One region of the Cobetia sp. MC34 genome, then DNA from elsewhere that is predicted to be linked to it. Evidence: predicted binding sites of a transcription regulator. Region 1 holds the regulator's gene; each other region holds the start of a gene.
What was found. The regulator sigma-54, encoded in region 1, starts transcription at its own class of promoters, with help from an activator protein. The targets are predictions, from matches to a motif close to TGGCACNNNNNTTGCTNT.
Positions count from the first base shown of each region.

Region 2: IZU87_RS11695 (NCS1 family nucleobase:cation symporter-1) is a predicted target of sigma-54. The motif match lies at 1,237-1,254, and genes of this name have one in related genera.
Region 3: glnL (nitrogen regulation protein NR(II)) is a predicted target of sigma-54. The motif match lies at 2,128-2,145, and genes of this name have one in related genera.

Region 1 covers NZ_JADPPY010000001.1:259,299-262,576, reverse strand. The annotation lists gene hpf (ribosome hibernation-promoting factor, HPF/YfiA family) at 1-209, opposite strand, end outside; gene IZU87_RS01155 (RNA polymerase factor sigma-54) at 870-2,318, opposite strand; gene lptB (LPS export ABC transporter ATP-binding protein) at 2,552-3,278, opposite strand, start outside.
Region 2 covers NZ_JADPPY010000020.1:37,563-40,840, forward strand. The annotation lists gene IZU87_RS11685 (cation:proton antiporter) at 1-73, shown strand, start outside; gene IZU87_RS11690 (aspartate/glutamate racemase family protein) at 173-928, opposite strand; gene IZU87_RS11695 (NCS1 family nucleobase:cation symporter-1) at 1,324-2,799, shown strand; gene IZU87_RS11700 (GGDEF domain-containing protein) at 3,100-3,278, shown strand, end outside.
Region 3 covers NZ_JADPPY010000020.1:17,408-20,685, reverse strand. The annotation lists gene ntrC (nitrogen regulation protein NR(I)) at 1-1,017, opposite strand, end outside; gene glnL (nitrogen regulation protein NR(II)) at 1,014-2,108, opposite strand; gene IZU87_RS11610 (DUF4124 domain-containing protein) at 2,371-3,063, opposite strand.

The DNA of each region.
Region 1 (3,278 bases):
ATGTTGGGGTCTTCTGCCAGGGCGTGGAGGTCAGCGCCTGCCGCGTGCAAGGTGCAGGCAGCCTGCTGGCGCTCCTTCTCGATCGACAGTGTCACCTGAACATTGGTGATGTTGTCGTAATGCCGTTCGAGGCGAGCGAGCTTCTCGTTGACGTAATCGCGGAGAGGATCGGTAAGTTCCACATGATGCCCGGTGATATTCACTTGCATGGACACGCTCCTTTATCCAGCGGGTTGCCATTCAATTGTAACCCTTTTTGACTACGAGCAAACCCTGATCGGACGCTCTGCAACAGGCTTGACGGCCACCGTCTGGCGATGTTTTCGCACCCTTGCCAGTGGCGTCAGATGTCGTGAGCGTCTGTACCGACAATGCCCAAGCTTTGCGCAAAGATCAACGCTGCGCTGCATCGTGGCTCAGTGCTTGTCTTCAACTCATTGAGGGGTAACGGAGTGGACTTCAAGGGCACGTCTGGTGGGTGGTGCGTGAAAGACGCGCAAGAAGGCGGGTTTTCGTCGCCAATGCCTGCATGTACGTCGCCTTTCAGGCGCTTCGATTGCGTGGAGCAAGCGGCGTTCCGGGAGGTTCTCCGGGTGTCATCCAGGTGCAATACGCGCAAAAGTGACTTTAAAAACATGCGATTGACGGTGAATGACGCTGCCGGAACGGCGGTTTTTTACCGTCATCCTGCGCGCCGTCATGGCCCATGACGGGCAATTGATGAGCGGTTGACGGCATGACCGAGCGCGCGACAGGCGTACCGCTGCCCGCGAAGTCAGAGGCTGATGAGCGGAAAATCCAGCGCTTGAGGTTGGCGGCGGCTGCCATTGTGGAGGTGAAAGCAGGGCATGGCAGCCGCAGGTGACGCCTCAGGCCAGACGCTTGCGCTCGCTGGAGGAGGGGATGCCCATCGCCTCGCGATACTTGGCCACGGTACGGCGTGCGACCTCGATGCCATCGCTGGCGAGCAGATCGACCAGCCGCGAGTCGGAGAGAGGCTTGCGGGCCGGCTCTTCCGCGATCAGCTTGCGGATGCGGGCACGAATGGCGGTGCTTGAGTGGGCGTCGCCACTGCCGCTGCCACCGACCTGGCTCGAGAAGAAGAACTTGAGCTCGAAGACGCCGCGCGGGGTGTGGATGTACTTCTGGGTCGTGACCCGCGAGATGGTCGATTCGTGCATCTCGACCACTTCGGCGATGTTGGCCAGAATCAGCGGCTTCATGCCTTCCTCGCCTTGCTCGAGGAAGTCGATCTGGCGCGCCATGATCTCGCGGCCGACCTTGAGCAGGGTGTCATTGCGTGATGACAGGCTCTTCATCAGCCAGCGCGCTTCCTGCAGGTTGTCCTTGAGGAAGGTGTTGTCGGCGGACTTGTCGGCACGCTTGATCAGCGCGGCGTATTCCGGCTGGATGCGCAGCTTGGGCAGCGCTTCCGGGTTGAGCTCGACCTGCCAGCCATGGCGGGTATGGCGCACCAGCAGATCAGGGATCACGTAATCGCTGGCGGGCTCGCCCCAGGCGGATGCCGGACGCGGATCGAGCGCGCGTACCAGGCGGATGACGTGATCCAGCTCGTCATCGTCAAGGCTCAGGCGGCGCTTGAGCAGCTTGCGGTCATCGTTGCCCAGTGCCTCGAGGAATTGACGTACCAGGCGGCGCGCCTGCGCCAGCAGCGGCAGGTCATCCGGCAGCAGTGCCAGTTGCAGCAGCAGGCATTCGCGCAGATCACGGGCGAAGACGCCGGTCGGGTCGAACTGCTGCAGACGCAGCAATACCTGCTCGAGTTCGGAGGCCTTGAGGCCGGGCAGGCCCTGGCCGCGCAGGCCATCGACCAGCTCATCGAGTGACAGACTCAGATAACCGGCACCGTCGACGGCATCGATCAGGCTCTCCGCCATCTGGCGTTCACGGCCATCGAGGTCGGTCATCGCCAGCTGCCAGCGCAGGTGGTCCTGCAGGCTCTCGACGCTGGTATTGCGATCGAAGTCCGGCCCTTCTTCGCTCCCGCTGCCACTGCCGGAGCTGGTCAGGCTACCGGCGTGGTCCTGGTAGAGGTCCGACCAGTCACTGTCGAGGGGGTATTCCTCGGGAATCTCGCTCGAGGAGTCGGCAGTGGAGATCTCGCTCGAATCCTGTGTCTCGACGACATCCAGCGACTCGTAGTCCTCGTCGAGCTCCAACATGGGGTTGGACTCGAGGGCTTGCTGAATCTCCTGACGCAGGTCGAGCGTCGACAGCTGCAGCAGCTGGATCGCTTGCTGGAGCTGCGGCGTCATGGTCAGCGAGGTGCCGAGGCGGAGTTGCAGGGTGGGTTTCATGGAGTCAGTCAATTCACGGCAAAGGAACGTGCTTACTACGCTATACCGTGACTCGGGGCACTGACAAGTGGTTGTCGTGAATATTCAAGCAACTTGCATGCCATGTTTCCACCAAGGTGGTATGGACGTCATGCATGCGTCTGATGTCAGACATGAAAAAGCCGCTACGCGATAAAATCACGCAGCGGCTTTCGAAGCTTTTACCTCGCGAGGACTCAGCGCAGCCGCTGACCCTAGAGCGTGAACTCGTGGCCCAGGTAGACGTCGCGCACCTGCTGGTTGGCCAGGATGGAGTCCGCGTCACCGTGGGCGATGATCTGGCCATCGCCGACGATATAGGCGGTGTCACAGATATCGAGCGTCTCGCGCACATTGTGGTCGGTGATCAGCACGCCGATGCCACGATCGCGCAGTTGGCGCACGATGCTCTTGATCTCGCCCACCGAGATGGGGTCGACGCCGGCGAAGGGCTCATCGAGCAATACGAAGTCCGGCTCGGTGGCCAGTGCACGGGCGATCTCGACCCGACGACGCTCGCCGCCGGACAGGCTCATGCCGGCGCTGGCGCGGATGTGCGTGATGCTGAATTCCTCGAGCAACTCTTCAAGGCGTGCCTTGCGGCCATTGCGATCCAGGTCCTTGCGGGTCTCCAGAATCGCCATGATGTTGTCGGCCACCGACAGCTTGCGGAAGATCGACGCCTCCTGCGGCAGATAGCCGATGCCGGCACGTGCACGCTGATGCATGGCGGCAGCGGAGAGGTCCTTGTCATCGATGGAGACGTTGCCGGCATCGGCGCGCACCAGCCCGACGATCATGTAGAACGAGGTAGTCTTGCCGGCGCCGTTGGGGCCCAGCAGGCCGACGATGTCGCCCTGGCGGATCTCCAGCGAGATGTCCTTGACCACCTTGCGGCCCTTGTAGGCCTTGGCCAGATGGCGAGCGCTCAGCGTACGCGGA
Region 2 (3,278 bases), on a different contig from region 1:
GAGCATCGGCAAGCTGGTGACGGCGGTGGTCGGCGATCGCAGCCTCTCGGGAGAGTCGAACGACAAGCACTGAGTCAGAGTTGGCCAAAGCAAACGCCCCTTCACTGGCAGCAGTGAGGGGGCGTTTGCGTTTCGGTCGCGAGGCGCCAGCCAAGGGCAGTTTGCTGGCGGGTCAAAGGGCCACCAGGCCTTGGGCAAAGACACCGCTGAGAGGTTTCACCTCACCCGCTTGCATCGTGCGAGCGACAGCGGGCTGGCGCATCAGGGTCAGCAGCAGGTCGCGCCCCGCCAGCAGCGGGTCGACCACCGGCAGGCCGATCTCTGACGCGATGGCATCACGCAGCGGCCCCATCGCAGCGCAGCCCAGCACGATGCTGCCGGCACCGCTGGCTCTGGCGTGTTCACAGCTCTCCAGCAATGCCGCGGGGGGAGTGCGCGCCTCGGACAGCGCGAGTACCGGTACGTCACAGGCCAGCAGCGCCTTGCACAGAGGGCGCATCGCATAGCGCTCCAGCAGCTGCTCGGACATCGGCAGCGTGCTGGTCATGCTGGTGACGATGGCAAAGGAGGGAGCCGCCAGCGTGGCCATGTGCATGGCGGCCTGGGCGATGCCGATCACCGGCACGGGGCTCAGTTCACGGGCGGCCTCGAGGCCGGGGTCACCGAAGCAGGCCAGCAGATAGCCATCGGCGGGCGGGGTCTCCAGCAGGCCCTCACGATCACGGGCGATCAGCGCCAGCAGCGCGACCACCGCCATGGCTTCCTCCACGGCGGTCTCGATGCTGGGGGCGCCATGCTCGGCAGTCAGCACCTCGAGGTGGACGTCCCGGGCGAGCTGCCGTTGCAGCGAGTGCGCCATCTGCTGACTCATCGCCTGGCTGGTGTTGGGATTGATGACCTTGAGATGCAACATGGCGGGCTCTCTCATGATGGGGGCTCGTGATGGACTTTCGCGTGTCGGGCTTTTTCGTGATGGCGCGCGTCGGATGCAGGGCCGTACGAGCGGAGCACACAAAACACGAGCAGCATCCGTGCCAGTCGCGGCGACACCTGCTGGCGCAACGTTCGTTTCATTGGCGGTGCGCTGCTGTGGTGCATATGGCTAATACAGCGGAAGTTGATGGTGCCTGATGTCTAAGGGGTTGCCGCGCGCATGGCATTACTGGCAGGGGTGTTGCGCAGAGCGGGCCCTGGGGAAAACGCTTGGAGATTGAAAATCCGCAACAAGTGTTTCACTGGCACGCTTGTTGATAAGGGGAGGGTATGGCGAGGCATGACGCCTCGTGACTGGCCCATGGCCCACAAGCCCCTCTGGAGACAACAATGACACCCCAGACTCCCCCTGATCTGAGCAACGCGAGCAAGCGGCTCATCAATGAGGACCTCGCCCCCTGCGAGCAGAACTGGAACTGGTACAACATCTTCTCGTTCTGGATGTCCGATGTGCACAGCGTCGGTGGCTACGTCTTTGCCGCCAGTCTGTTCACCCTGGGGCTGGCCAGCTGGCAAATTCTGGTCTCGATGCTGGTCGGCATTCTGGTGGTGCAGGTGTTCGCCAATCTGATCTCGCGGCCCAGCCAGCAGACGGGGGTGCCCTTCCCGGTGGTCTGCCGTCAGTCCTTCGGCATATATGGTGCCAACATTCCGGCGATCATCCGCGGGCTGATCGCGGTGGTGTGGTACGGCATCCAGACATATCTGGCGGCGCATGCCTTGATGCTGGTGCTGCTGCGCTATGTGCCGTCGCTGGAGGGACTGACCGAGACCCAGCTGTTCGGGCTCTCGCAGCTGGGCTGGTACTGCTTCCTGTTCATGTGGGTGCTGCAGGCGCTGGTGTTCTGGTGGGGCATGAATGCGGTGCGCCGCTTCATCGACTTCGCCGGGCCAGCCGTCTATGTGGTGATGTTCGCGCTGGCGGGCTGGATCGTCTGGCAGGCCGGCTGGGACAACATCAGCTTCACGCTGGGCAGCAAGACGCTCTCTGGCAGCGACGCCCTGTGGCAGATGGTGATCGCCGCGGCACTGGTGGCGGGCTACTTCGCGGGGCCGACGCTCAACTTCGGGGACTTCTCGCGCTACTGCGCTACCCCCGGGGATGTGAAGCGCGGCAATTTCTGGGGCCTGCCGGTCAACTTCCTGCTGTTTGCCGTCATCACCGTGGTGGTGGTGTCCGGTACGCAGCCCATCTTCGGCGAGATGCTGCATGACCCGATGGAGACCGTCGCCCGCATCGACAATGGCGTCGCGGCAGCGCTGGGCATCCTGACCCTGGTGCTGGCGACCATCGGCATCAACATCGTGGCCAACTTCGTGTCCCCGGCGTTCGACTTCTCCAATGTGGCACCGTCCCGCATCAGCTGGCGCATGGGCGGCATGCTCGCCGCCGTCGGCTCCATCTTCATCACGCCGTGGAATCTGTTCAACAACCCGGAGATCATCCAGTACACCGTGGGCATCCTCGCCGCGGCCATCGGCCCGGTGTATGGCGTGATCCTGTTTGACCACTATCTGGTCAACAAGGGCGGCATCAACACCAAGGCGCTGTTCACCGACAGCGCGGAAGGCGAGTACTTCTTCGAGAAGGGCGTCAACGTCGCGGCGGTCAAGGCGCTGCTGGTCTCCTCGGCGGTGACGCTGATCATCAGCTTCCTGCCGCTGGGCGACATCACCCACTTCACGCTGTTCATCGGCGGGCTGATGGCGGCAGGGCTGTATGGCATCTTCTCGGGGTACTGGCTGGGAGATGCCGCCTCTGCACGCATCTATGTGCCGGCCGGGGTGCGCCAGAAGGTGTCATGACGCTCAGGCCGTGAGCTGGCCGTGACCTGGTATTGCCTTGGCCTTGGCTTTACCTTCAGCGCCCTGCTGTCGCCATCGAGGTGGATGACGACAGCAGGGCGCTTTCGTTCGTGTTGCCGGCGCGTTTGTGTTGCCGACGCCTCTTTGCCCTTGCTTCGCCTGGCCGGCCTGATGACACAGCACATTGTTCTATCAGGCAGACGGTAATCTTGCGTTTACTGATCAACTCTTTATTCCAGTGAGGTGTGCTCTGCGCGCGGTGTAACATTGGCTGATGCTACCGAGTGTCGAGGATGGAACATGCCGCTTCATGAACATCTGATATTGCCGGGCAGGGACGGTTCGGATATCGAAGCGCAGCACTATCGCACGCGAATCAACAATACCTTCATCATGTTCGCCATGGCGTGCTTCGCCTGCTTCCTGCTGTTTGACTATTTCCAGGTGCCGTCTGCCTGGCAGGCATTGTGGGTGGGGCG
Region 3 (3,278 bases), on a different contig from region 1:
TACCTTGGGCTCGGTCGACAGCTCACGCGCGGCCTCGCCCAGGAAGTGGCTCATCAGGCGCGGAATGTCTTCGCGACGCTCCGACAGGCGCGGCAGATGCACGCGAATCACGTTGAGGCGGTGGAAGAGATCCTCACGGAAGCGCCCATCCTCGACCAGCTTTTCCAGATGCTGGTGCGTCGCGGCGATGATGCGCACGTCGACCTTGACCGGCGTGATGCCACCGACACGATAGAACTCGCCATCGGCCAGCACGCGCAGCAGGCGGGTCTGGGTCTCGGCGGGCATGTCACCGATCTCATCGAGGAACAGCGTGCCACCATCGGCCTGCTCGAAGCGCCCGCGGCGCAGCGCCGTGGCGCCGGTGAAGGCGCCCTTCTCGTGGCCGAACAGCTCCGATTCCATCAGGTCCTTGGGAATCGCCGCCATGTTGAGCGCGATGAACGGCTTGGCGGCGCGCGGCGAGTGCTGATGCAGCGCCTGGGCCACGCGCTCCTTGCCGGTGCCGGACTCGCCGTTGATCAAGACGGTGATATGCGACTGTGACAGGCGGCCGATGGCGCGAAAGACTTCCTGCATCGCCGGCGCTTCGCCGATGATTTCCTTGGTCAGCCCTTCCGGCACGGCGGCGGGCGCCTTGGACTCACGGGCATGCGCCACGGCGCGCCGTACCAGCGCCAGCGCTTCATCGACATCGAACGGCTTGGGCAGGTATTCGAAGGCGCCGCCCTGATAGGAGGCCACGGCGCTGTCGAGGTCGGAATGCGCCGTCATCACGATGACGGGCAGGTCCGGGTATTTCTCGCGCACGCGCGCCATCAGGTCGAGACCATCGGTTCCGGGCATGCGGATATCGGTGATCAGGACATCCGGGCACTGACGCATGATGCTGGCTTCGGCCTGATCGGCACGCTCGAAGGTTTCCACCTCGAGGTCGGGTTGTGCCAGAGCGCGCTCCAGCACCCAGCGAATGGCACGGTCGTCATCGACGATACAGACGCGGGCAGTCTCGCTCATGTGTGATCTCCAGAAGTGCCGGCTAGCGGAATGAGTAAACGGAATTCGGTATGGCCGGGGCGCGAGTCACACTCGATCAGCCCCTGATGCTGGTGCAGGATGCCCTGGGCGATCGACAGCCCGAGCCCTGAGCCTTCGGCGCGCCCCGAGACCATCGGGTAGAACAGCGTCTCGCGCAGGCTCTCCGGAATGCCGGGGCCGTTGTCGATGATCGCCAGCTCGCAGACCAGCCGGTGGCGCTCATGGCCCAGCGTGAACTGCCGGCGAGCGCGGGTCCGCAACGTGATCTCATAAGGGGCGGCGTCAGGCTGCAGTGAATCGGGCTGTGGCTGCTCATTGAGGGCCTGGGTGGCATTGCGCGCGATGTTGAGCACCGCCTGGATCAGCTGGCCTTCATCGCCGATCACCTCCGGCAGGCTCGGGTCGTAGTCGGCGCTCAAGGTGATGGCGCTGCCTTCCGCCTGCAGCAAGGCTCGCACCCGCTCGGTCACCGCATGCACATTGACCGGCGCCTGCAGCGGCGGCCGGTTCGGCCCGAGCATGCGATCGACCAGATCACGCAGGCGGTCCACCTCCTCGATGATGATGCGCGTGAACTCCACCATCTGCGGTTCGGGCAGGTCACGTTCGAGCAGCTGGGCGGCGCCACGAATACCGCCGAGCGGATTCTTGACCTCATGCGCGAGACCACGCGTCAGCACCTTGACCGCCTCCTGGCGGGCGATCAGCGCTTCTTCGCGCGAGATCTGCATCAGGCGGTCACGCGGTTCTATCTCGACCAGCAGTTCATTGGCGCTGATGGGCGTCGCGGTGAAATCCACCGTCAGCGCTTCATTGGCCGCGTTGATGATCTCGGCCTCACGCTGGGTGTAGGGGTGCTGTTCCTCCAGCGCCTTGCGCAGCACATTGATCAGGGTGTCATCCAGCCCGGTCATGTTGTCGGGCGTACTGCCCTTCACGCGCACCAGACTCACCGCCAGCAGCGTCTCCGCGGCGGGATTCATCCAGACCATCTGCAGCTGTGAGTCCAGCACCACCACGGCAGTGTTCAGGTGTTCGAGCAGTCGTTGATGCATGGGTTTGTTCGCCATCTGCAGTACGTCTCCCTGTTCTGCAATAACCGCGCCAGTCTGGTGCAGGCACCGAGAACACGGCGTCCGATGCTGTGCAACCATTTCTGGCCCCTCATATTGGCACCAAAATGGTGCAGACGAAAAATCGCGCTCGAACTCGCGTTGCCTCGCTTCACCGCCAGGCGGCCCGACATCGACTGTCCCAGACACGAAAAAGCCGCCCGAAGGCGGCCTGTCAGCGAAGGAGAAACGCGCGAAGAAAAAGGCCGCCCAGACGCTGCTAGCCACCGCCAGCATTGGCAGGGTTGTTGGGGTTGCGAGGCAGATTGACGCTGGCGCGCTGCACATAGACCACCTTCGGCTCGCTGGTCTGGCGCACGCGGCCGGTGGAATCCAGCAACTCCGCCTGGATGACATGCTTGCCACGCTCCAGCGCCGGCACCATGAAGACGGTGCTGTGCATGGCGGATTGAGACGGCGCACCGTCCACGGTCACGCGCACCTTGTCTTCCGGGCGCAGCTTGGGCTCGATCCCCAGGCGCACCGCCAGATTGCCCGCCTGCCCGGTCTGCAGCGTCTCCTCGTTGGACGGGCTCTGGATGGTGAAGGTGGTATAGCCACGGAAGGCCACATCCACCGCAGGCGCCCGGGTGCGGGTGCTCTCGCTGGATGAGGAAGAACTCACGTGCGACGGCGTGCTGCGCCGCGGCGGCAGGGATTCCGTCGACGGCACCACGCTGAGCGGCGTCAGCTGCACCTTGCTGCCGCCCGCAGGCTGATCACTGAAGACCACGTTGCCGTTGGCATCGACGTGACGATAGACCTGGGCCGCCTGAAGATCGAACGACAGGCTCGACAGCATCAGCGTCGCTGCCAGCAGCAGGCACTGCAGTGGCTCGGGGCGCGCTGCAGGCAGTGCACGCGAGTCAGTCGCGGGGTTCGCGACGCGCAGGGAGGATACGAAGGGCCACATCCGAAGATTCCTGAAGAGAGTCATGGGAGGCCAGAAGCCGCAGGCAGCTCCAGCGGGTTGGGTCTATCGACAGGCGATCCTGCTGCCTGATGACAAGGCTAACAAGTTACAAAGCTTACCGCGTTGATGCCAGCATTTGGGGCCTTCGACAAGACGCCTGTGTGCATTGACTGTCACGCAAGGCTACCACCGCGCCCTGCATATCTGTCAGCAGC